Linked DNA regions of Cellulophaga sp. L1A9. The protein of the gene in region 1 binds, or shares a complex with, the protein of each later gene. Links are inferred from orthologs where the notes say so. Each region holds a gene or a part of one and is shown on either strand. Other genes may lie near its edges. The genes, in order: secA and secY.

Evidence for each region.
Region 2: the proteins of secA (region 1) and secY are in contact, whole or in part, in a crystal structure (PDB 3DIN), measured with the Thermotoga maritima proteins. The link is inferred for Cellulophaga sp. L1A9 from one-to-one orthologs. Residues at the interface, in WP_004082002.1 of Thermotoga maritima: Glu261, Ala262, Arg263, Lys300, Ala301, Arg302, Thr303, Ile304, Ile305, Leu323, Tyr324, Asp325, Pro326, Val329, Ser330, Tyr333, Ile336, Lys340, Phe345, Val349, Glu363, Phe364, Tyr374, Ser375, Gly376, Gly377, Glu393, Ile395, Thr482, Ser483; in WP_004081795.1 of Thermotoga maritima: Glu108, Gly109, Glu110, Glu111, Ala236, Glu237, Arg238, Arg239, Ile240, Thr241, Ile242, Gln243, Tyr244, Ala245, Arg246, Arg247, Val248, Thr249, Gly250, Arg251, Arg252, Val253, Tyr254, Gly256, Ala257, Ser258, Thr259, Tyr260, Leu261, Pro262.

Annotation. Positions count from the first base shown.
Region 1 is NZ_CP047027.1:3,117,291-3,128,466, reverse strand. What follows is about bases 2,583-6,467. They hold secA (preprotein translocase subunit SecA), read left to right. Parts: upstream 2,583-2,904; coding sequence 2,905-6,267; downstream 6,268-6,467. Other genes in these bases: GQR94_RS13655 (DUF2795 domain-containing protein), read left to right, coding at 2,583-2,728. In the rest of the region: GQR94_RS13670 (ABC-F family ATP-binding cassette domain-containing protein), read left to right, coding at 1-1,112; GQR94_RS13665 (hypothetical protein), read left to right, coding at 1,269-1,607; GQR94_RS22835 (hypothetical protein), read left to right, coding at 1,640-1,765; GQR94_RS13660 (cob(I)yrinic acid a,c-diamide adenosyltransferase), read left to right, coding at 1,803-2,375; more of GQR94_RS13655, read left to right, coding at 2,504-2,582; GQR94_RS13645 (sensor histidine kinase), read left to right, coding at 6,657-7,658; GQR94_RS13640 (hypothetical protein), read right to left, coding at 7,793-8,023; GQR94_RS13635 (hypothetical protein), read right to left, coding at 8,599-8,841; GQR94_RS13630 (hypothetical protein), read right to left, coding at 9,265-9,507; GQR94_RS13625 (hypothetical protein), read right to left, coding at 9,931-10,173; GQR94_RS13620 (hypothetical protein), read right to left, coding at 10,597-10,839; GQR94_RS13615 (peptidoglycan DD-metalloendopeptidase family protein), read right to left, coding at 11,015-11,176. UniProt on the Escherichia coli protein: Required for protein export, interacts with the SecYEG preprotein conducting channel.
Region 2 is NZ_CP047027.1:878,888-889,070, reverse strand. Bases 7,271-10,162 are described here. They hold secY (preprotein translocase subunit SecY), read left to right. Parts: upstream 7,271-7,992; coding sequence 7,993-9,333; downstream 9,334-10,162. Other genes in these bases: rpsK (30S ribosomal protein S11), read left to right, coding at 10,157-10,162; rpsM (30S ribosomal protein S13), read left to right, coding at 9,681-10,055; ykgO (type B 50S ribosomal protein L36), read left to right, coding at 9,562-9,678; infA (translation initiation factor IF-1), read left to right, coding at 9,337-9,552; rplO (50S ribosomal protein L15), read left to right, coding at 7,530-7,982. Outside these bases: rplD (50S ribosomal protein L4), read left to right, coding at 1-388; rplW (50S ribosomal protein L23), read left to right, coding at 393-683; rplB (50S ribosomal protein L2), read left to right, coding at 703-1,527; rpsS (30S ribosomal protein S19), read left to right, coding at 1,541-1,819; rplV (50S ribosomal protein L22), read left to right, coding at 1,823-2,230; rpsC (30S ribosomal protein S3), read left to right, coding at 2,233-2,952; rplP (50S ribosomal protein L16), read left to right, coding at 2,972-3,391; rpmC (50S ribosomal protein L29), read left to right, coding at 3,411-3,602; rpsQ (30S ribosomal protein S17), read left to right, coding at 3,616-3,873; rplN (50S ribosomal protein L14), read left to right, coding at 3,876-4,244; rplX (50S ribosomal protein L24), read left to right, coding at 4,258-4,572; rplE (50S ribosomal protein L5), read left to right, coding at 4,575-5,126; rpsN (30S ribosomal protein S14), read left to right, coding at 5,128-5,397; rpsH (30S ribosomal protein S8), read left to right, coding at 5,467-5,865; rplF (50S ribosomal protein L6), read left to right, coding at 5,885-6,427; rplR (50S ribosomal protein L18), read left to right, coding at 6,439-6,795; and 2 more genes. UniProt on the Escherichia coli protein: The central subunit of the protein translocation channel SecYEG. Consists of two halves formed by TMs 1-5 and 6-10.

The DNA.
Region 1 (11,176 bases):
AACTGTTATTCAAAAAAGAATTGGATTGGATGCGCAGACAGCCAAAGGCTAGAACCACAAAATCTAAATCCAGAATAGATGATTTTTACGAAATAAAAGATAAAGCTAGCAAACGTAGAAATGAGAATGAGGTAGAATTGGAGATTAATATGGCACGTATGGGAAGTAAAATTCTCGAGCTCCATAAAATTTCAAAATCATACCCCGGAAAACCTATACTCGATAAATTTGAATATAATTTTCTTCGAGGAGAACGCCTTGGTATCATTGGTAAAAATGGAACTGGAAAATCTACCTTCTTGAACATTATTAGCGGTAGGGACGAACCAGACAGCGGAAAAGTTGTGGTGGGAGAAACTATAAAATTTGGATACTATACACAAAAAGGAATCAACATAAAAGAAGGCCAAAAAGTTATTGATGTCATTCGTGAATTTGGAGATTATATTCCATTAATGAAAGGCAGGCAAATATCTGCACAACAGTTACTGGAACGCTTTTTATTCGATCGTAAAAAACAATATGATTTTGTTAGTAAATTAAGTGGTGGTGAACGGAAACGTTTGTACTTATGTACTATCCTTATTCAAAATCCAAACTTTTTAATTCTTGATGAACCTACCAACGATTTAGATATTGTAACGCTGAATGTTCTTGAGAGTTTCTTAATGGATTTCCCTGGCTGTTTACTTGTTGTATCTCACGACCGTTATTTTATGGATAAAATTGTAGATCACCTTTTTGTTTTTAGAGGCGATGCTGTTGTGGAAGATTTCCCAGGCAACTACTCAGATTTTAGATCTTATGAAGATAGTGCCGTTTTGGAAAGCAGAGCTGCTAAAAAAGAAAATACGATCACAAATGCAGATACAAATTCTAAGAAAAAAGAGGACAAAAAGAAATTAACTTTCAACGAACAAAAAGAGTACACTAATCTTGAAAAAGAGATTAAAAAACTTGAAAGTAAAAAAGAAGCAACGCAACATAAATTTACAGACGCTTCATTGAGTGGAGAACAGATAGACAAACTATCTATTGAACTAAAGGAAATAGGAGAAGCAATTGAAGCCAAAACAGAACGTTGGTTTGAACTTTCTGCGCTTATAGAATAACCAATAATGCATTTTTTTAGGCACCTATCTTTTATATTATCCTCCACCAATCAGCATGGGGTTCACTCCCCTTTTGTTTATGCTCTGGTAACGAAGTGTTTGTATAAAAAGAAAAAATATACTCGGGATAAATCCTTAAATACAGTTTTAAAACTATTGGATTATTTCAATAGCACTACAGTCTGCTTTAAGGATAGGAACAACGCTTTAGAGGAATTAATGCAACAAAAATTTCCTGAAATAAGTAGTGATGAGAGTTCCCGTGATTTTATTTATTTAGATCATCTTTCTGAAAAAAACTTAGAATTCTTAAAAAAAGTGGATGGTTTAAAAAACGATACAATCATTTTTGTTAACGCCATTCATAAGAATTACAATCACTGGAACAAGCTTATCGCTTTAAAAAAAGTAACCGTAAGTATCGACACATTTTACTGCGGTATGTTATTTTTCAGAAGAGAACAAGCAAAGGAACATTTTAAGATTCGGATATAAACCTTTAATTTTAGTTTAAATTCTATTAAAAAATGAAATACATCATCTACATCTCATTTGCCGTCTTGGCTGTAATTTTTGTAATGAATCTTCTTAAAAACAAAAAAAGAACAAAAGAACGAAAAGGCCGTAGATTTATGGATCGTGATAAACGCTAAAGGTTTAAAAGAAGTACGCATACTAAAAAAAGAGGCAATGAAGATTTATACAAAAACAGGAGATAAAGGCACAACAGCACTTTTCGGAGGCACTCGCGTAGCAAAACATCATATTAGAATTGAAAGCTATGGAACTGTTGATGAATTAAATTCTTGGATTGGATTGATTAGAGATCAAGAAATAGATTCGCATTCTAAAGATATCCTTACTATAATTCAACATAAATTATTTATTGCCGGTGCAATTTTAGCCACAGCCCCTGAAAAAGCTGTGCTAAAAAACGGAAAAGAACGCTTAAATATTGATAAAATTAGCGCTAATGATATTTTACTTCTAGAACAAGAAATGGATGCAATAGAGGCTAACTTACCACCTATGACACATTTTATTTTACCTGGAGGCCATACAACGGTGTCATACTGTCATATTGCCAGAACGGTATGTAGAAGAGCCGAGCGCATTTCATCCCACTTAAATGAAAATGAACCCATTGAAGCAAATGTTTTACGTTACCTCAATAGATTGTCAGATTATCTCTTTATGTTAGGTCGCGGTTTATCTGCACATTTAAACGTTGAAGAAATAAAATGGATTCCAGAAAAAAAATAATCACAAATTACTGTATATCAGTAGAATAACTTATTATGAAAAAAATAATTTATTAATAACTACGAAAAAACTTGGATATATCATTTTAAAATTTAGTTTTGCAAAAAAATTAAAATAATACCACTAACATGTATTGGACTTTAGAATTAGCATCTTACTTAAGCGATGCACCTTGGCCAGCTACCAAAGACGAATTGATCGATTACGCAATTAGAACCGGAGCTCCACTTGAGGTTGTAGAAAATCTACAGTCTATGGAAGAAGAAGGCGGTGAAATTTACGAATCTATCGAAGAAATTTGGCCAGACTACCCAACGGAAGAAGATTACCTCTGGAACGAGGACGAATATTAAAATATTAACGCAATAACATTAAAAAAGTCTCATATGAGGCTTTTTTTTTACTTAATTTTGAACTTCATTGACAGCTTTTCTGATTTTGCTGTTTATTTTAGTTCATTCTGTCATGTTATTCCGGTAAAATACCTTTGGTATGGTTATAGCATAGATTAAAAAAAATAATTTACCGTATGAGTTTTTTAAATTCTGTTTTAAAAGTTTTTGTAGGCGATAAGGCTAAGAAAGATGTCAAAGAGCTACAACCTATCATAGATAAGATTCATTCTTTCGAAGAAGAGCTTGCTACTTTAAGCAATGATGAAATTCGAAATAAAACACTTGCGTTCAAAGCTCAAATTAAAAATGACACACAAGTCATTAATGATAAGATACAAGCACTTGAAGCGGAAGTAAAAAACTCAAAAGATATTGACAAAAATGAAGATATCTACGCAGAGATAGACGGACTCAAAAAAGAGGTTTACGAAATTTCTGAAAAAACACTAAAATCTATATTACCAGAAGCATTTGCTGTTGTAAAAGAAACATCAAAACGTTTTGCAAATAACACAACAATAGAAGTAACAGCCTCTGAATACGACAGACAACTTTCTGGAACTAAAGAATATGTTTCTTTAGAAGGTGATAAAGCTATTTGGCTTAATTCTTGGAATGCCGCAGGAAAAGAAGTAACCTGGGACATGGTTCATTATGATGTACAACTTATTGGTGGTATAGCATTACATGAAGGTAAAATTGCCGAAATGCACACAGGTGAAGGTAAAACTTTAGTAGCAACCTTACCGCTATATTTAAATGCACTAACAGGTAATGGAGTTCACTTAGTAACGGTAAATGATTACTTAGCCAAACGTGATAGCGCGTGGATGGCTCCAATATTTCAATTTCATGGTATTACTATAGAATGTATTGATAACCATCAACCCAATTCTGATGGTAGACGTGCAGCCTATAATGCAGATATTACTTATGGTACAAATAATGAATTCGGTTTTGATTATTTGAGAGATAATATGGCGCACACGCCAAGTGATTTGGTACAACGTCCTCATAATTTCGCTATTGTTGATGAGGTCGATTCTGTTTTGGTGGATGATGCACGTACCCCTTTGATTATTTCGGGTCCTGTACCAAAAGGAGATATTCAAGAATTTGATCAGTTAAAACCAAAAGTAAATGATATTGTAACGTTACAAAAACATTACTTAACAGGGGTTTTAGCGGAAGCTAAAAAATTAATTACTTCTGGCGATACAAAAGAAGGTGGTTTTCAATTATTAAGAGTACATCGCGGATTGCCAAAAAATAAAGCATTAATTAAATTCTTGAGTGAAGAAGGTGTAAAACAACTACTTCAAAAAACGGAGAATTATTACATGCAAGATAATAACCGTGAAATGCCAAAAGTAGATGAAGAACTTTGGTTTGTTATCGATGAAAAAAACAATCAAATAGAGCTTACTGAAAAAGGTGTAGAACATATTTCTGGAGAACAAGACCCTACATTCTTCTTAATGCCAGATATTGGTGGTGAGATTGTAAAAATTGAAAATCAGAATCTTGATGTAGAAAAAGAAGCTGAACTCAAAGAAGACCTTTTTAAAGAATTTGGTATAAAAAGTGAACGTATACATACCTTAAATCAATTATTAAAAGCATATACCCTTTTTGAAAAAGATGTGGAATATGTTGTTATGGAAAATAAGGTAATGATTGTCGATGAACAAACGGGTCGTATTATGGACGGACGTAGATATTCAGACGGATTACACCAAGCAATTGAAGCTAAAGAAAATGTAAAAATTGAAGCCGCAACACAAACTTTTGCAACAGTTACCTTACAGAACTACTTTAGAATGTATAATAAGCTTGCCGGTATGACCGGTACAGCGATCACTGAAGCAGGGGAATTCTGGGAAATCTATAAGCTAGATGTTATGGAAATCCCTACAAATAGACCCATTGCTAGAGATGACAAAAACGATTTAATTTATAAAACGAAACGTGAAAAGTACAATGCGATAATTGATGAAGTTACTAAACTTTCTGCCGCTGGAAGACCTGTCTTAATAGGTACAACATCTGTTGAAATTTCTGAGCTTCTCTCTCGTATGCTTAGTATACGTAAAGTTCCACACAATGTCTTGAATGCTAAAATGCATAAAAAAGAAGCTGATATTGTGGAAGAAGCTGGTAAAGCTGGGATTGTTACTATTGCTACAAACATGGCTGGTCGTGGTACAGATATCAAATTATCAGATGCTGTTAAAAAAGCAGGTGGTTTAGCAATTGTAGGAACCGAACGCCATGATTCTCGTCGTGTTGACCGTCAGTTAAGAGGTCGTTCAGGACGTCAAGGAGATCCAGGAAGCTCACAATTCTATGTATCTCTAGAAGATAACCTTATGCGTTTATTTGGTTCTGATAGAGTAGCAAAAATGATGGATAGAATGGGCTTAGAAGATGGTGAAGTTATTCAGCATTCTATGATGACCAAATCTATTGAACGTGCTCAGAAAAAAGTTGAAGAGAATAACTTTGGAGTTCGTAAAAGATTATTAGAATATGATGATGTTATGAATGCACAACGGGAGGTTGTTTACAAGCGTCGTCGTCATGCATTACAAGGTGAGCGTTTAAAGGTTGATATTGCCAATATGATCTACGACACTTGTGAAGTAATTTCTGAAACAAATAAGAACGCTAGTGATTATAAGAATTTTGAATTCGAATTAATTAAATATTTCTCTATTACTTCTCCTTTAACCGAAGAAGAGTTTGCTAAGAAAAGTGTTCAAGAAATAGCTTCATTATTATATAAAAATGCATATGAACATTATCAAGATAAAATGGAGCGCAGTGCTACCGTTGCTAATCGGGTAATTAAAAATGTGTTTGAAGATGATGCAAACAAATTTGAACGCATAGTAGTTCCTTTCTCTGATGGAATAAAAACTTTTAATATTGTTACCAATTTAAAAGAAGCTTACGAAAGTGAAGGAAAACAATTGATTACAGATTTTGAGAAAAATATCACCTTAGCAATTGTTGATGATGCATGGAAAGTTCATTTACGCAAAATGGATGAATTAAAGCAATCGGTACAACTAGCGGTTCATGAACAAAAAGATCCATTGTTAATTTATAAGTTTGAAGCTTTTGAATTATTTAAAGGGATGATTGAAAAGGTGAACAAAGAAGTTGTAGCATTCTTGTATAAAGGAGAAATCCCTAACGGTAATGATACAAACATTCAAGAAGCTAAAACAATTAGCGAACCCAAAGAAAATTTAAATATTAGTAAAGAAGAAGTCTTAAATAGTGATGAACTTGCTGCACAAAACCGTGCTGTAGGTCAAAATCAAGGAAGCAGACCTTCAATAACAGAAACAATAACACGAGAAGCTCCTAAAATTGGACGTAATGATCGTGTAACAATTAAAAATGTGATGTCTGGCGAAAGTAAAACGGTGAAGTTTAAACAAGCCGAACCTCTTCTCTCTAAAGGAGAATGGGTGATTACAGAACACTAGTTTTTTCCAAAATTTATTTAAAAAACGACAGTCTATACAGGCTGTCGTTTTTGCTTTTATCCAAAATACATATTTAGATTTACATAAGATTCTTTGTATTTTGATGGTATTATACAGAAAATACTTATCTTAATGCTTGGAAATTCCACCTGTTAAGGAAAATTATTAGCAGTAAAACTAAATAAATGGCTCACCAGCAACGCCTTAAAACCAAAACAAACCTAATTCTAAGAGTAAATTACATCTCCTCCACACTATCCTTAGTGTTTGGTTTCATGTGTATTTACTTCCTAAAAATTACAGAAGTAATTCCGTACGTGTTTTTTTTATTTTCAATATTGAATTTAGCGAACACCTTTGCGTACAAGTCTTTTAAAAATTTATCATTGATGTATAATATTACATCACTTTTAGCTTTAATTTGCTGTATTGTAATTACACTGTTTAGTGGAGGTATTAACAGTGCCTTTATTTTCGTTTTAGGATTAGTTGTTTTTGCCGGCTATGTCACTACAAAACGGTACGGTGAAGTTTACCTCTATTGCGCATTCATTATTGTTACCTTAATTTATTTTCAGTCCATTATAGATCTTCCCTATGTTAGAAATGTGGTCCCGGAATCTTCCCAGGACCTTTTTAATTTCATAAGTGTTCTTTTCTCCTTATATATACTTGGTGGTGTATTTGGTAAAATATTGGTCAAAACCCATTATAACCTGTACAAATCTAAAATGGAGGTCGAGCAAAAAGTACGTGAAAAAGAAACACTCATTAAAGAAGTACACCATCGCGTAAAGAATAATCTTCAAACCGTATCTAGTCTTTTAAGTTTACAAGCGAGAAACATGAAAGATGAGGAAATGAAAAAAATGATTAAGAGTAGTCAGAACAGAGTAAACTCTATGGCTATGGTTCATGAAATGCTATACATGCGTGAAGACTTATCAAAAATTGAATACAAGTCATATGTAGAAGAATTAAGTGATTACTTAGTACGTTCTATAAAAGGAACTGATAATAGAATAAAGGTAGCTATTGATATTATTGACATTAATCTTGGAATAGATACTGCCATCCCATTAGGACTACTTATCAATGAAGCCATTACAAATTCATTAAAATACGGTATCAAAGACAATGGAGAAGGCGAAATAAGCATCGCGCTTAAAAAAGGCCAAAAAGACCAGGATTATGTTTTAAATATTGGTGATAATGGTGATGGATATGAAGAAAGTATAACACCACAAACAACAACATCCCTAGGATTAAAACTTATCTACAACCTTACAAGACAACTGCAAGGTTCTATACTAAAAGATGGTTCTAAAAAAGGAACTAATTATATTATTACATTTAAAGAAATTGGTCAAAACTTCCAACCAATCGGATAAGCAACTCCTCGCTTAGCGTTTATTCACTCTTACCTTTATCGGCTTCAACTTTTTGCCCGTATTTTTTGTAGCTACCACTAAAGCAACAACGATAGATAAAGAAAATACTAGTACTATTGTAGATATACTCATAATTACGCTAATTTAGTTTTGTTTGCTTTTGTATAAAAAGATAATTCCTTTTTCACTTTATAGTTTCTATCCATGTATAAGCGAGCAATTTTTGTTTCATTACTATTTAAAGTAGTTTCAACCGTTGGAGCAACCAAAACAACATTTTCTGTTGCTGTAGCTACTTTCGCTTCTTGAGCTTGAGCGAATAAACCGATAAAAAGAACAAATAAAATAGTTAAAATTGCTTTCATGACTTGGGTATTACACTGTAAAGATACTTCCTAACTAATGTGTATTTCGTCGATTTTCGCCCAACACCATTTATCTATCGGTGAATGTAAATTATCTAGATGTAAAGAACTTTTTGTCCGATAACGGTAATTCACTTAAAAATAGGTCATCGTGTTAATGGGTACTTTATCGGTATTTCCACCCTACCCTATTACCTTGATCAAATTTAAAAAACACCCGAAATAGTTTTTCAGTAAAGCCTTTTAGCGAGAACCTCAAATAAGAGTCTTTACCTTATAACATCAAGCATAGTACAATAGCTAGATTAATAATGAACTAGAAGTGCTTGATAATGCAAATTAGATTAATTTTTGAGCAACCAATACCGACATTCCTTAAACCAAAAAAGATTCCTTTGAAGGAATCTGGATACTATCAATTAAAATAAAATTTTGAAGCTATTTTATGCGTAATGGCTGATGCTATTTTTTCTTTCCAAGAAGCATTTGCTTCATTTTTGATGAAGTCTGTATATTCATTCTAATAATGTTAAAAAGAGTAAATACGATGACGACTATTAAGGATACTTCCATAATTACGCTAATTTAGTTTTGTTTGCTTTTGTGTAAAAAGACAATGCTTTTTTTACTTTGTAATTTCTATCCATGTATAAACGAGCAACTTTAGTTTCAGTACTATTTAAAGTAGCTTCTATTGTTGAAGCAACTAAAACAACACTTTCTGTTTGTGCAGCAACCTTCACTTCTACTTTAGCATCTTGTGCTTGAGCAAATAGACCGATAAAAAGAACAAATAAAATAGTTAAGATAGTTTTCATGACTTGCGTATTACACTGTAAAGATACTCCCAAGCTAAAGTGTATTTCGTCGATTCTCGCTCGATACCGTTTATCTATCGGTGAATGGATATTATCTAGATGTAAGCAGATTTTTGTCCGATGACGGTTTTTAAGTCCAAATTCCGTTACCGTAATTATTGGTATTTAAACGATAGCTTAAAAGCCTAATTATCGCCATAAACTGGGAAATAAGCTTAGTTTAACGAGCAATTTCTATGTATTTGAATACAATATGGCTCTAGTAACCGCTTAATAATCGAACAAGGGTTAATTCTAGTGGAGCGTCACTTCAAAATAAAGTAGAGCACAGAAATAATTTGAAGTTAAAGGGAATATAAAAGAAGCTGGTAAATGAGGTAAGGTAGGTTGTAAAAAAAGTCAGTAAGAATAACAAAACTAGAATTACGCTAATTTAGTTTTGTTTGCTTTTGTATAAAAAGACAATGCTTTTTTTACTTTGTAATTTCTATCCATATATAAACGAGCAACTTTAGTTTCATTACTATTTAAAGTAGCTTCTATTGTTGAAGCAACTAAAACAACACTTTCTGTTTGTGCAGCAACCTTCACTTCTACTTTAGCATCTTGTGCTTGAGCAAATAGACCGATAAAAAGAACAAATAAAATAGTTAAGATAGTTTTCATGACTTGCGTATTACACTGTAAAGATACTCCCAAGCTAAAGTGTATTTCGTCGATTCTCGCCCAATACCATTTATCTATCGGTGAATGGATATTATCTAGATGTAAGCAGATTTTTGTCCGATAACTGTTTTTAAGTCCAAATTCCGTTACCGTAATTAATGGTATTTAAACGATGGTTTAAAAGCCTAATTATCGACCCAAACTGGGGAATAAGCTTAGTTTAACAAGCGATTTCTATGTATTTGAATACGATATGGCTCTAGTAACGGCTGAATAATCGAACAAGGGTGAATTCTAGTGGAGCTTCACTTCAAAATAAAGTAGAGCACAGAAATAGTTTGAAGTTAAAGGGAGTATAAAAGAAGTTGGTAAATGAATTAATGCAGGTTGTAAAAAAAGTCAGTAAGAATAACGAAACTAGAATTACGCTAATTTAGTCTTGTTTGCTTTTGTATAAAAAGACAATGCTTTTTTTACGTTGTAATTTCTATCCATGTATAAACGAGCAACTTTAGTTTCAGTACTATTTAAAGTAGCTTCTATTGTTGAAGCAACTAAAACAACACTTTCTGTTTGCGCAGCAACCTTCACTTCTACTTTAGCATCTTGTGCTTGAGCAAATAGACCGATAAAAAGAACAAATAAAATAGTTAAGATAGTTTTCATGACTTGCGTATTACACTGTAAAGATACTCCCAAGCTAAAGTGTATTTCGTCGATTCTCGCCCAATACCATTTATCTATCGGTGAATGGATATTATCTAGATGTAAGCAGATTTTTGTCCGATGACGGTTTTTAAGTCCAAATTCCGTTACCGTAATTATTGGTATTTAAACGATGGTTTAAAAGCCTAATTATCGACCCAAACTGGGGAATAAGCTTAGTTTAACAAGCGATTTCTATGTATTTGAATACGATATGGCTCTAGTAACGGCTGAATAATCGAACAAGGGTCAATTCTAGTGGAGCGTCACTTCAAAATAAAGTAGAGCACAGAAATAGTTTGAAGTTATAGGGAATAAAAAAGAAGCTGGTAAATGAATTAATGCAGGTTGTAAAAAAAGTCAGTAAGAATAACGAAACTAGAATTACGCTAATTTAGTCTTGTTTGCTTTTGTATAAAAAGACAATGCTTTTTTTACTTTGTAATTTCTATCCATATATAAACGAGCAACTTTAGTTTCAGTACTCTTTAAAGTAGCTTCTATTGTTGAAGCAACTAAAACAACACTTTCTGTTTGTGCAGCAACCTTCACTTCTACTTTAGCATCTTGTGCTTGAGCAAATAGACCGATAAAAAGAACAAATAAAATAGTTAAGATAGTTTTCATGACTTGCGTATTACACTGTAAAGATACTCCCAAGCTAAAGTGTATTTCGTCGATTCTCGCCCAATACCATTTATCTATCGGTGAATGGATATTATCTAGATGTAAGCAGATTTTTGTCCGATGACGGTTTTCAAGTCCAAATTCCGTTACCGTAATTATTGGTATTTAAACGGCGTTAATGCGACGCTATTTTTAAGAGTAGATCAGGATTAGGACAATTGTTGCTATAAAATTCTAAATCTTTGCCATTACATACTCCAGGATAATCCCCCAAATAAGCTCCTATAGAATTTATAATTTGAAAATGTAGGTGTGGTGCATAATTCACATTAATATC
Region 2 (10,183 bases), 2.2 Mb from region 1 along the record:
TTTTAGAGGTGGTGGTCGTATTTTTGGCCCAAGACCAAAAGATTATAAGCAAAAATTAAATAAGAATTTAAAACGTTTAGCTAGAAAATCTGCTTTAAGTATCAAGACAAGTGAAAAAGCGATTTTAGTAGTTGAAGATTTTAATTTTGATGCTCCAAAAACAAAAGATTTTAAGAATGTTTTGAAGTCTTTAGGCTTGGAAAATAAAAAATCTTTATTTGTGTTGGGTGATTCAAATAATAATGTATATTTGTCGTCACGCAATTTGAAAGGGTCTGAAGTTATAACTAACTCAGATTTAAGCACTTATAAAATTTTAAATGCTAATAACATTGTGCTTCTAGAAGGTTCTTTAGAAGGAATTGAGTCTAACTTAACTAAACAATAAGAACATGAGTGTGATAATAAAGCCAATTATAACAGAAAAAATGACTTCAGATAGTGAGTTGTATAACCGTTATGGCTTCATTGTAAACCCTAAGGCAAATAAGCTTCAGATTAAAGAAGCTGTTGAAACTGCTTACGGGGTTTCTGTTGAGAAAGTTAGAACTATGAATTACGGGCCTTCAAGAAAGACTCGTTATACGAAAACCGGAGTTCAACATGGTAAATCTAATGCTTATAAGAAAGCAATAGTTCAGGTTGCAGAAGGTGATATAATCGATTATTACAGTAATCTATAATAAAGACTAAAGACAAAAAATGTCAGTTAGAAAATTAAAACCAATCACTCCAGGACAGCGTTTTAGAGTAGTAAACGGATTCGACGCGATTACTACTGATAAGCCGGAGAAGAGCTTGCTTGCTCCGTTAAAAAAGTCCGGAGGTAGAAACAGTCAAGGTAAAATGACGATCCAACACAGAGGTGGAGGTCATAAGAGAAGGTATCGTTTGATAGATTTCAAAAGAGACAAGCAAGGAGTTGCTGGTGTCGTTGATTCTATTCAATATGATCCTAACAGAACAGCATTTGTAGCTTTAATTAACTATGCTGATGGGGAAAAAAGATATATAATAGCACAAAATGGATTGCAAGTCGGTCAGGAGATTACTTCTGGCGCAGACGCTACTCCTGAAATTGGTAATGCACTTCCTTTAAGTGTTATTCCTTTAGGTACTATTATTTCTTGTATAGAACTACGTCCAGGGCAAGGAGCTGTAATGGCAAGAAGTGCTGGTACATTTGCTCAATTAATGGCAAGAGATGGTAAGTTTGCTACGGTAAAACTTCCATCTGGTGAAACTAGATTAATTTTAGTTTTATGTTTGGCTACAATTGGGGCGGTATCTAATTCTGATCATCAATTACTTGTGTCTGGTAAAGCAGGTAGAAGTAGATGGTTAGGTAGAAGACCAAGAACAAGACCGGTTGCGATGAACCCTGTTGATCACCCAATGGGTGGTGGTGAAGGTAGAGCTTCAGGTGGTCACCCAAGATCTAAGAACGGTATACCTGCTAAAGGTTATAGAACACGTTCTAAGACTAAGGCTACAAATAGATATATATTAGAACGTAGAAAGAAATAAAAAGTAGAAAGAAATGGCACGTTCATTAAAAAAAGGACCTTACGTTCACTTTAGTTTAGAAAAGAAAGTTCATCAGAATATAGATTCTGGTAAAAAGACTGTGGTTAAGACTTGGTCAAGAGCTTCAATGATAACACCAGATTTTGTTGGTCAAACTATCGCTGTTCATAATGGTAGACAATTTGTTCCTGTATATGTTACAGAGAATATGGTTGGTCATAAATTAGGAGAATTTTCACCAACTAGATCTTTTAGAGGTCACGGAGGTTCGAAAAATAAAGGAAAAAAGTAAGCTATGGGAGTTCGTAAAAAACAAATGGCCGAAAGAATAAAGGCGGAGAAAAAGCAAATTGCTTTTGCGAAATTGAATAATTGTCCAACTTCACCAAGAAAGATGCGTTTAGTAGCTGATTTGGTAAGAGGGGTTCAAGTGGAGAAGGCACTTGCAATTTTAAAATTCAATTCTAAAGAAGCTTCTCGTAAATTGGAGAAATTACTTTTATCAGCTATTGCAAACTGGCAGGCTAAAAATGAGGATGCTAGTGTAGAAGATGCTGATCTCTTTATTAAAGAAATTAGAGTTGATGGTGGCGCTATGTTGAAAAGACTTAGGCCGGCACCTCAAGGTAGAGCACACAGAATTAGAAAACGTTCCAATCACGTAACACTAGTGTTGGATTCTAACAATAATGTACAAAGCTAGATATGGGACAGAAAACAAATCCAATCGGAATTCGTTTAGGCATCATTAGAGGATGGGAGTCTAACTGGTATGGTGGAAATGATTACGGTGATAAATTAGCCGAAGATAATAAAATCAGAAAATATGTTCATGCTCGTTTAGCGAAAGCTAGTGTATCAAGAGTTATTATTGAGCGTACTTTGAAACTTATTACTATTACCATTACAACTGCAAGACCTGGTATTATTATCGGTAAAGGTGGTCAGGAAGTAGATAAGTTGAAAGAGGAGCTTAAGAAAATTACTGATAAAGAGGTTCAGATCAATATTTTTGAAATTAAGAGACCTGAGTTAGATGCAAATCTTGTAGCTGCTAGTGTTGCGCGTCAAATAGAAAATAGAATTTCTTTTAGAAGAGCAATTAAAATGGCAATAGCTGCAGCGATGCGTATGAACTCTGAGGGAATTAAAATTCAAATTTCTGGACGTTTAAATGGAGCGGAAATGGCTCGTTCTGAAACTTATAAAGATGGAAGAATACCATTATCTACTTTTAGAGCAGATATCGACTATGCTTTACATGAAGCGCATACTACTTATGGAAGATTAGGTATTAAAGTGTGGATTATGAAGGGTGAGGTTTATGGTAAAAGAGATTTATCTCCTTTAGTTGGTATGGAAAAAAGCCAAGGTGCAAAAGGTGGTAAGCAAGATGGTAACAAGAAACCACGTCGTAGAAAGTAATTTTTAAAGAAGTAGAAAAATGTTACAACCTAAAAGAACCAAGTTTCGTAAGACACAAAAGGGTAGAATGAAAGGGATCTCAGGAAGAGGTCATCAGCTTTCAAATGGTATGTTCGGTATAAAATCTTTAGATACAAGTTTTATTACATCAAGACAGATAGAAGCGGCACGTATTGCTGCTACTAGATTCATGAAGAGAGAGGGTCAAATGTGGATTAAAATATTTCCAGATAAGCCAATAACCAAAAAACCTCTAGAGGTTCGTATGGGTAAAGGTAAAGGTGCTCCTGAATATTTTGTTGCCGTGGTTTTGCCAGGTAGGATTATGTTCGAAATTGCTGGTGTGTCTCAGGAGGTTGCAAAAGAGGCTTTACGTCTTGCAGCACAAAAATTACCTGTTAAAACAAAGTTTATTGTTGCTAGAGATTATTCAGCTTAATTTTTAATTGTAAGGAATTATGAAACAATCAGAAGTAAAGGAATTATCTGTTGAGGAGTTAGGCTCTAAATTAATAGAGGCTAAAAAGCAACATTCAGACCTGAAAATAGCGCATAGCGTTACTCCGTTGGAAAACCCGCTTCAAATAAGAAGAGCGAGAAGAACAGTGGCTAGAATAGCGACAGAATTAACTAAAAGGGATAACCAATAACTGGTTCTGCTTTATGGAAAAAAGAAACTTAAGAAAAGAGAGAGTAGGAGTTGTTACTAGCAACAAAATGGAGAAATCAATTGTGATTTCAGAAGTTAAGCGAGTAAAACATCCTATGTACGGAAAGTTCGTATTAAGAACTAAAAAATATGTTGCACACGATGAAGCAAATGATTGCAATATTGGTGATACAGTAAGGATAATGGAAACACGTCCTTTAAGTAAAACTAAATGTTGGAGATTGGTTGAAATCATTGAAAGAGCTAAATAATTATGTTACAGCAAGAATCAAGATTAAAGGTAGCTGACAATACTGGGGCAAAAGAAGTTTTGACCATTAGAGTGTTAGGTGGTACGAAGAGAAGATACGCTTCTGTAGGAGATAAAATAGTTGTAGCTGTTAAAGAAGCTACACCTAATGGTACTATTAAAAAAGGTGCTGTATCAACTGCAGTTGTAGTTAGAACTAAAAAGGAAGTAAGAAGACAAGATGGTTCTTACATTCGTTTTGATGATAATGCTTGTGTTCTTCTGAATCCAACTGGTGAAATGAGAGGTACACGTGTTTTTGGACCTGTAGCGAGAGAACTTCGTGATAAGCAATTCATGAAAATTGTATCATTAGCTCCAGAGGTGCTATAACATTTAGAATCAGATGAAAAAGCTAAAAATAAAAGTAGGAGATATCGTTAGAATCGTAGCTGGAGACCATAAAGGTGTTGAAGGTAAGATCATGAAGATTGATTTTGATAAAAACAAGGCAATTGTTGAAGGTGCTAATTTAGTATCTAAACATGAAAAGCCAAGTGCAAAAAATCCTCAAGGTGGTATCGTAAAGAAAGAGGCACTTTTACACATTTCTAATTTAGCATTGATAGATGCTAAATCTGGTAGCACTACGAGAGTAGGTTACGATGTTAGAGATGGGAAAAAAGTTAGAGTCTCTAAAAAATCTAATGAAGTAATATAGTTATGGCTTACGTTACAAGGTTAAAAACAGAATACAATGAGCGCATTATTGGCGCTCTTAAAGAAGAGTTTGGGTATAAGAACGTTATGCAAGTTCCTAAGCTAGAGAAGATAGTTGTTAGTAGAGGTGTTGGTGCAGCTGTAGCAGATAAGAAGTTAATTGACCATGCGGTTGAAGAATTAACTACGATTACTGGTCAGAGATCTGTAGCAACAATATCTAAGAAGGATGTTGCTTCTTTTAAGCTTAGAAAAGGTATGCCGATTGGATGTAAAGTTACCTTAAGAGGTGAAAGAATGTTCGAATTTCTTGATCGTTTAGTTACAAGTGCACTTCCTAGAGTTAGAGATTTCCAAGGTATTAAGGCTACTGGCTTTGATGGTCGTGGCAATTATAACTTGGGTGTTACGGAGCAAATTATTTTTCCTGAGATAAATATTGATAAAATCAATAGAATCAACGGAATGGATATTACCTTTGTAACTTCTGCACAAACAGATAAAGAGGCGAAATCATTACTAACTCAATTGGGACTTCCTTTTAAAAAGAATTAAGATGGCTAAAGAATCGATGAAAGCCCGTGAGGTTAAAAGAGAAAAAACTGTAGCAAAGTATGCTGAAAAGAGAAAGGCTTTAAAAGCAGCTGGTGACTATGAAGGCTTACAGAAACTACCTAGAAATGCTAATCCAGTACGTTTACATAATAGATGTAAGCTAACGGGTAGACCTAGAGGGTACATGAGAACATTTGGTGTTTCACGTGTAACTTTCAGAGAAATGGCAAACGAAGGGTTAATACCAGGAGTTAAAAAAGCTAGCTGGTAGTCAATACAAATATTAACTGGTATCAGGTTTAGTGTTAATACTAAAAACCAATACTGCAAATTAGTACATATGGTAACAGATCCAATTTCGGATTATTTAACAAGAATTAGAAATGCAAGTAGCGCTGGGCACAGAGTTGTCGAGATTCCTGCTTCTAATCTTAAAAAAGAAATGACTAAAATATTATTCGAACAAGGATATATTTTAAGTTATAAGTTTGAGCCAAATAAGGTTCAAGGCACGGTTAAAATAGCTTTGAAGTATGATAAGCTAACTAAAGAACCTGTGATAAAAAAAATTATGCGTATAAGTAAACCAGGATTACGTAAGTATGCTGGTTCTACTGATTTACCAAGAGTACTTAACGGATTGGGTATTGCAATCGTATCAACTTCTCACGGGGTAATGACGAGTAAGCAAGCTAAGCTAGAAAAAGTTGGTGGTGAAGTATTATGTTACGTTTATTAATACTATAAAGATTTAAGAAATGTCTAGAATAGGTAATAATCCAGTTGCGATACCTCAGGGAGTAACCGTTGAGATAAAAGATAATTTAATTACTGTAAAAGGTAAGTTGGGTGAGTTAACTCAAGAATATAGCGCTGTTGAAATAAAAGTTGAAGATGATCAAGTTTTTGTAACTAGATCTTCTGATGTAAAAGAGCATAAAGCTAAGCACGGTCTTTACAGATCGTTGATTAACAATATGGTTGATGGTGTATCTAAAGGGTGGACTAAAGAATTGGAACTTGTAGGTGTAGGTTATAGAGCAAGTAACCAAGGTCAGAGATTAGATTTGGCTTTAGGTTTTTCTCATAATATAGTTTTGGATTTAGCTCCTGAAGTTAAAATTGAAACGATATCTGAAAAAGGTAAAAATCCAATTATTAAGTTAACATCGTTCGATAAACAATTAGTAGGTCAAGTGGCTGCTAAAATTAGATCCTTCCGTAGGCCAGAGCCGTACAAAGGAAAAGGTGTGAAGTTTGTTGGAGAACAATTAAGAAGAAAAGCTGGTAAGTCAGCATAATAAGTAGAATTATGGGATTATCAAAGACTGAAAGAAGACAGCGGATTAAAAGAAGAATACGTAAAGTTTCTTTTGGAACTGCTGCAAGACCGAGATTATCGGTTTTTAGAAGTAACAAGGAAATTTATGTACAGGTTATAGATGATAACAGTGGAGTAACTTTAGTTGCCGCATCTTCAAAAGATAAGGAGATTGCTGATGTTAAAGGAACGAAGACTGAGATTGCTAACTTAGTAGGTAAAACTATTGCAGAGAAAGCAATTAAAGCTGGTGTTGAGACAGTAGCTTTTGATAGAGGTGGTTGTTTATATCACGGTAGAGTAAAATCATTAGCTGAAGGAGCTAGAGAAGCAGGACTTAAATTCTAAATATATATGTACCAGAAATACAAAAACGTAGAAGTTGTAAAACCAGGAGGTCTTGATTTAAAAGATCGTTTAGTTGGTGTACAAAGAGTTACTAAAGTAACAAAAGGTGGTAGAGCATTTGGTTTTTCTGCTATTGTTGTTGTTGGTGACGAGAATGGCGTAGTTGGTCAAGGTTTAGGTAAGTCTAAAGAAGTTGCTACAGCTATTTCTAAAGCAATTGATGACGCTAAGAAAAATTTGATTAGAATTCCTTTGAATAAAGGAACGATACCTCACGAGCAAAAAGGTAAGTTTGGTGGAGCTAGAGTTTATATTCAGCCTGCATCTCACGGTACTGGAGTAATTGCTGGTGGTGCTGTTAGATCGGTATTAGAGGCAGTTGGGGTTCATGATGTATTGTCAAAATCTCAAGGATCTTCTAATCCACATAATGTTGTTAAGGCTACCTTTGATGCTTTATTGCAGATTAGAGATGCTAAGACAGTTGCTTCACAAAGAGGAATTTCTCTTGAAAAAGTTTTTAAGGGATAAATTAAGGTATTATGGCAAAAGTTAAAGTAAAGCAGGTTAAGAGTGGTATTAAAAAACCTCTTAGACAGAAAAAGACTCTTGAGGCACTTGGTTTAAGAAAATTAGGTCAAGTTGTAGAACATGAGAATACTCCTAGTATTATGGGTATGATAGCTAAAGTTAACCACTTAGTTTCAATTGAGGAAGCTTAAAAAAATATAAAGATGAATTTAAATAGTTTAAAACCAGCTGAAGGCTCAATTCACCGTGCAGGTAAGATTGTAGGACGTGGACAGGGTACTGGAAAAGGTGGTACTGCCACTAGAGGTCATAAGGGTGCTAAATCTAGATCTGGATATTCTAAAAAGATTGGTTTTGAAGGTGGGCAAATGCCCCTTCAAAGACGTGTTCCTAAATTTGGTTTTACAAATATTAATAGAAAGGAATACGCTGGTATTAATTTAGATAAATTACAATTACTTGTAGATAATGGAATCGTTAAAGATGCTGTTAATTTAGAAGTATTAGTTCAAACTAGATTAGCCAGAAAATCTGACTTAGTAAAAATATTAGGTGGAGGTGAGTTAAAAACTTCTCTTAAAATATCAGCACATAAATTTACTGCTACTGCTAAAGCTGCTATTGAAGCTGCTGGTGGCGAAGCAATAAGTTTATAAGAAATACACTATGAAGAAATTTTTCGAGACATTATCTAATATTTGGAAGATTGAAGAGTTAAAGGGGAGAATTCTTGTTACTCTTGGTTTGTTGTTAGTTTATAGATTTGGGGCGCAAATTGCGCTTCCAGGGATAGATACTACACAACTAGGAGCTTTGACTTCTGGTACTGAAAACGGAATCTTTGGAATATTAAATGCTTTTACAGGGGGTGCTTTTGCAAAAGCCTCTGTTTTTGCGTTGGGTATTATGCCTTATATTTCTGCTTCTATTGTAGTGCAATTAATGGGTATCGCTATTCCTTATTTGCAAAAGCTTCAAAAAGAAGGTGAAAGTGGGAGAAAAACAATCAACCAGATTACAAGATGGTTAACTATTGGTATTTGTATCTTACAGGCTCCTACTTATTTATTAGGTTTAAGTCAGTTTGGTGTTCCGGATAGTGCTTTCGTTCTTGGTAAAGGTTTAGACTTCATGATTCCTGCAGTTATTATTTTGGTAACTGGTACCGTGTTTGCAATGTGGTTAGGAGAGAAAATTACTGATAGAGGTATCGGTAACGGTATTTCTTTATTGATTATGGTTGGTATTATTGCTACATTACCTCAAGCCTTTGCGCAAGAAGCTATTTCTAGGTGGGAAGGAACTGGAGGTCCAATGTTAGTTTTAATTGAAGTTATTATTTGGTTTGTGGTTATTTTACTAAGTGTTTTATTGGTAATGGCGACGCGACAAATACCAGTGCAATATGCTCGTAGATCTGCTTCTGGTGGCTATGAGAAAGATGCAATGGGAACTAGACAATACATTCCTTTAAAGTTGAATGCATCAGGTGTTATGCCAATTATCTTTGCACAGGCAATTATGTTTGCGCCGGGACTTATTGGAAAAACATTTAATGAAACAGCATGGGGTCAATGGATGGAAGTTCAATTTCAAGATATCTTCGGATTGGCATATAACTTATTATTTGCATTCTTGATTATTGTATTTACATATTTCTATACTGCAATTACCGTTCCTACGAATAAAATGGCTGATGACTTAAAAAGAAGTGGCGGTTTTATCCCTGGAATTAGGCCTGGAGCAGAAACTGGTGATTTTTTAGATAAGATTATGTCTTTAATTACGTTACCAGGATCTATTTTCTTAGCTTTGCTGGCTGTATTGCCTGCGTTAGTTGTTAAGTTGATGGATGTTCAACCAGGTTGGGCAATGTTTTATGGAGGTACATCACTTTTAATTATGGTGGGTGTGGCAATAGATACAGTACAACAAGTTAATTCGTATTTATTAAATCGTCATTATGACGGTCTAATGAAGACAGGTAAAAATAGAAAGGTAGCATAAGTTATGGCTAAGCAATCAGCAATAGAGCAAGACGGTAGCATCATAGAAGCATTGTCAAATGCAATGTTTCGTGTAGAGTTAGAAAATGGTCATGTTGTAACTGCCCATATCTCAGGAAAAATGCGTATGCATTATATAAAATTACTTCCAGGTGATAAGGTAAAATTAGAAATGAGCCCTTATGATTTGAGTAAAGCAAGAATTACATATAGATATTAAGATAATAGGATGAAAGTTAGAGCATCATTAAAGAAGAGAAGTGCCGACTGCAAAATTGTTCGCAGAAAAGGTAGATTGTACGTAATAAACAAAAAGAATCCTAGATTTAAACAAAGACAAGGGTAGTTATGGCAAGAATTGCAGGTGTTGATATACCAAAACAGAAAAGAGGGGTAATTGCTCTTACTTATATCTTCGGAGTAGGTAATAGCAGAGCTAAAGAAATTTTAGCGAATGCCCAAGTAAGTGAAGATACAAAGGTGTCTGATTGGAATGATGATGAAATTAGTCGCATTCGTGAGTCAGTTTCAGCTTTCACTATTGAAGGAGAACTTCGTTCTGAAACTCAATTAAACATTAAACGTTTAATGGATATTGGTTGTTATAGAGGAATTCGTCATAGATCTGGTCTTCCATTAAGAGGACAAAGAACTAAGAACAACTCTAGAACAAGAAAAGGGAAGAGAAAAACTGTTGCGAACAAGAAAAAAGCAACTAAATAATAATTAGACAGTCATTAGTATTTGGACGTTAGAAGAATCTGTTTGAAATCGAAAGGTTTAGGATTCCAATAACTCAGAACTAACACTAGAAACTTAAAAATATGGCAAAGTCAAATACAAAAGTTGCA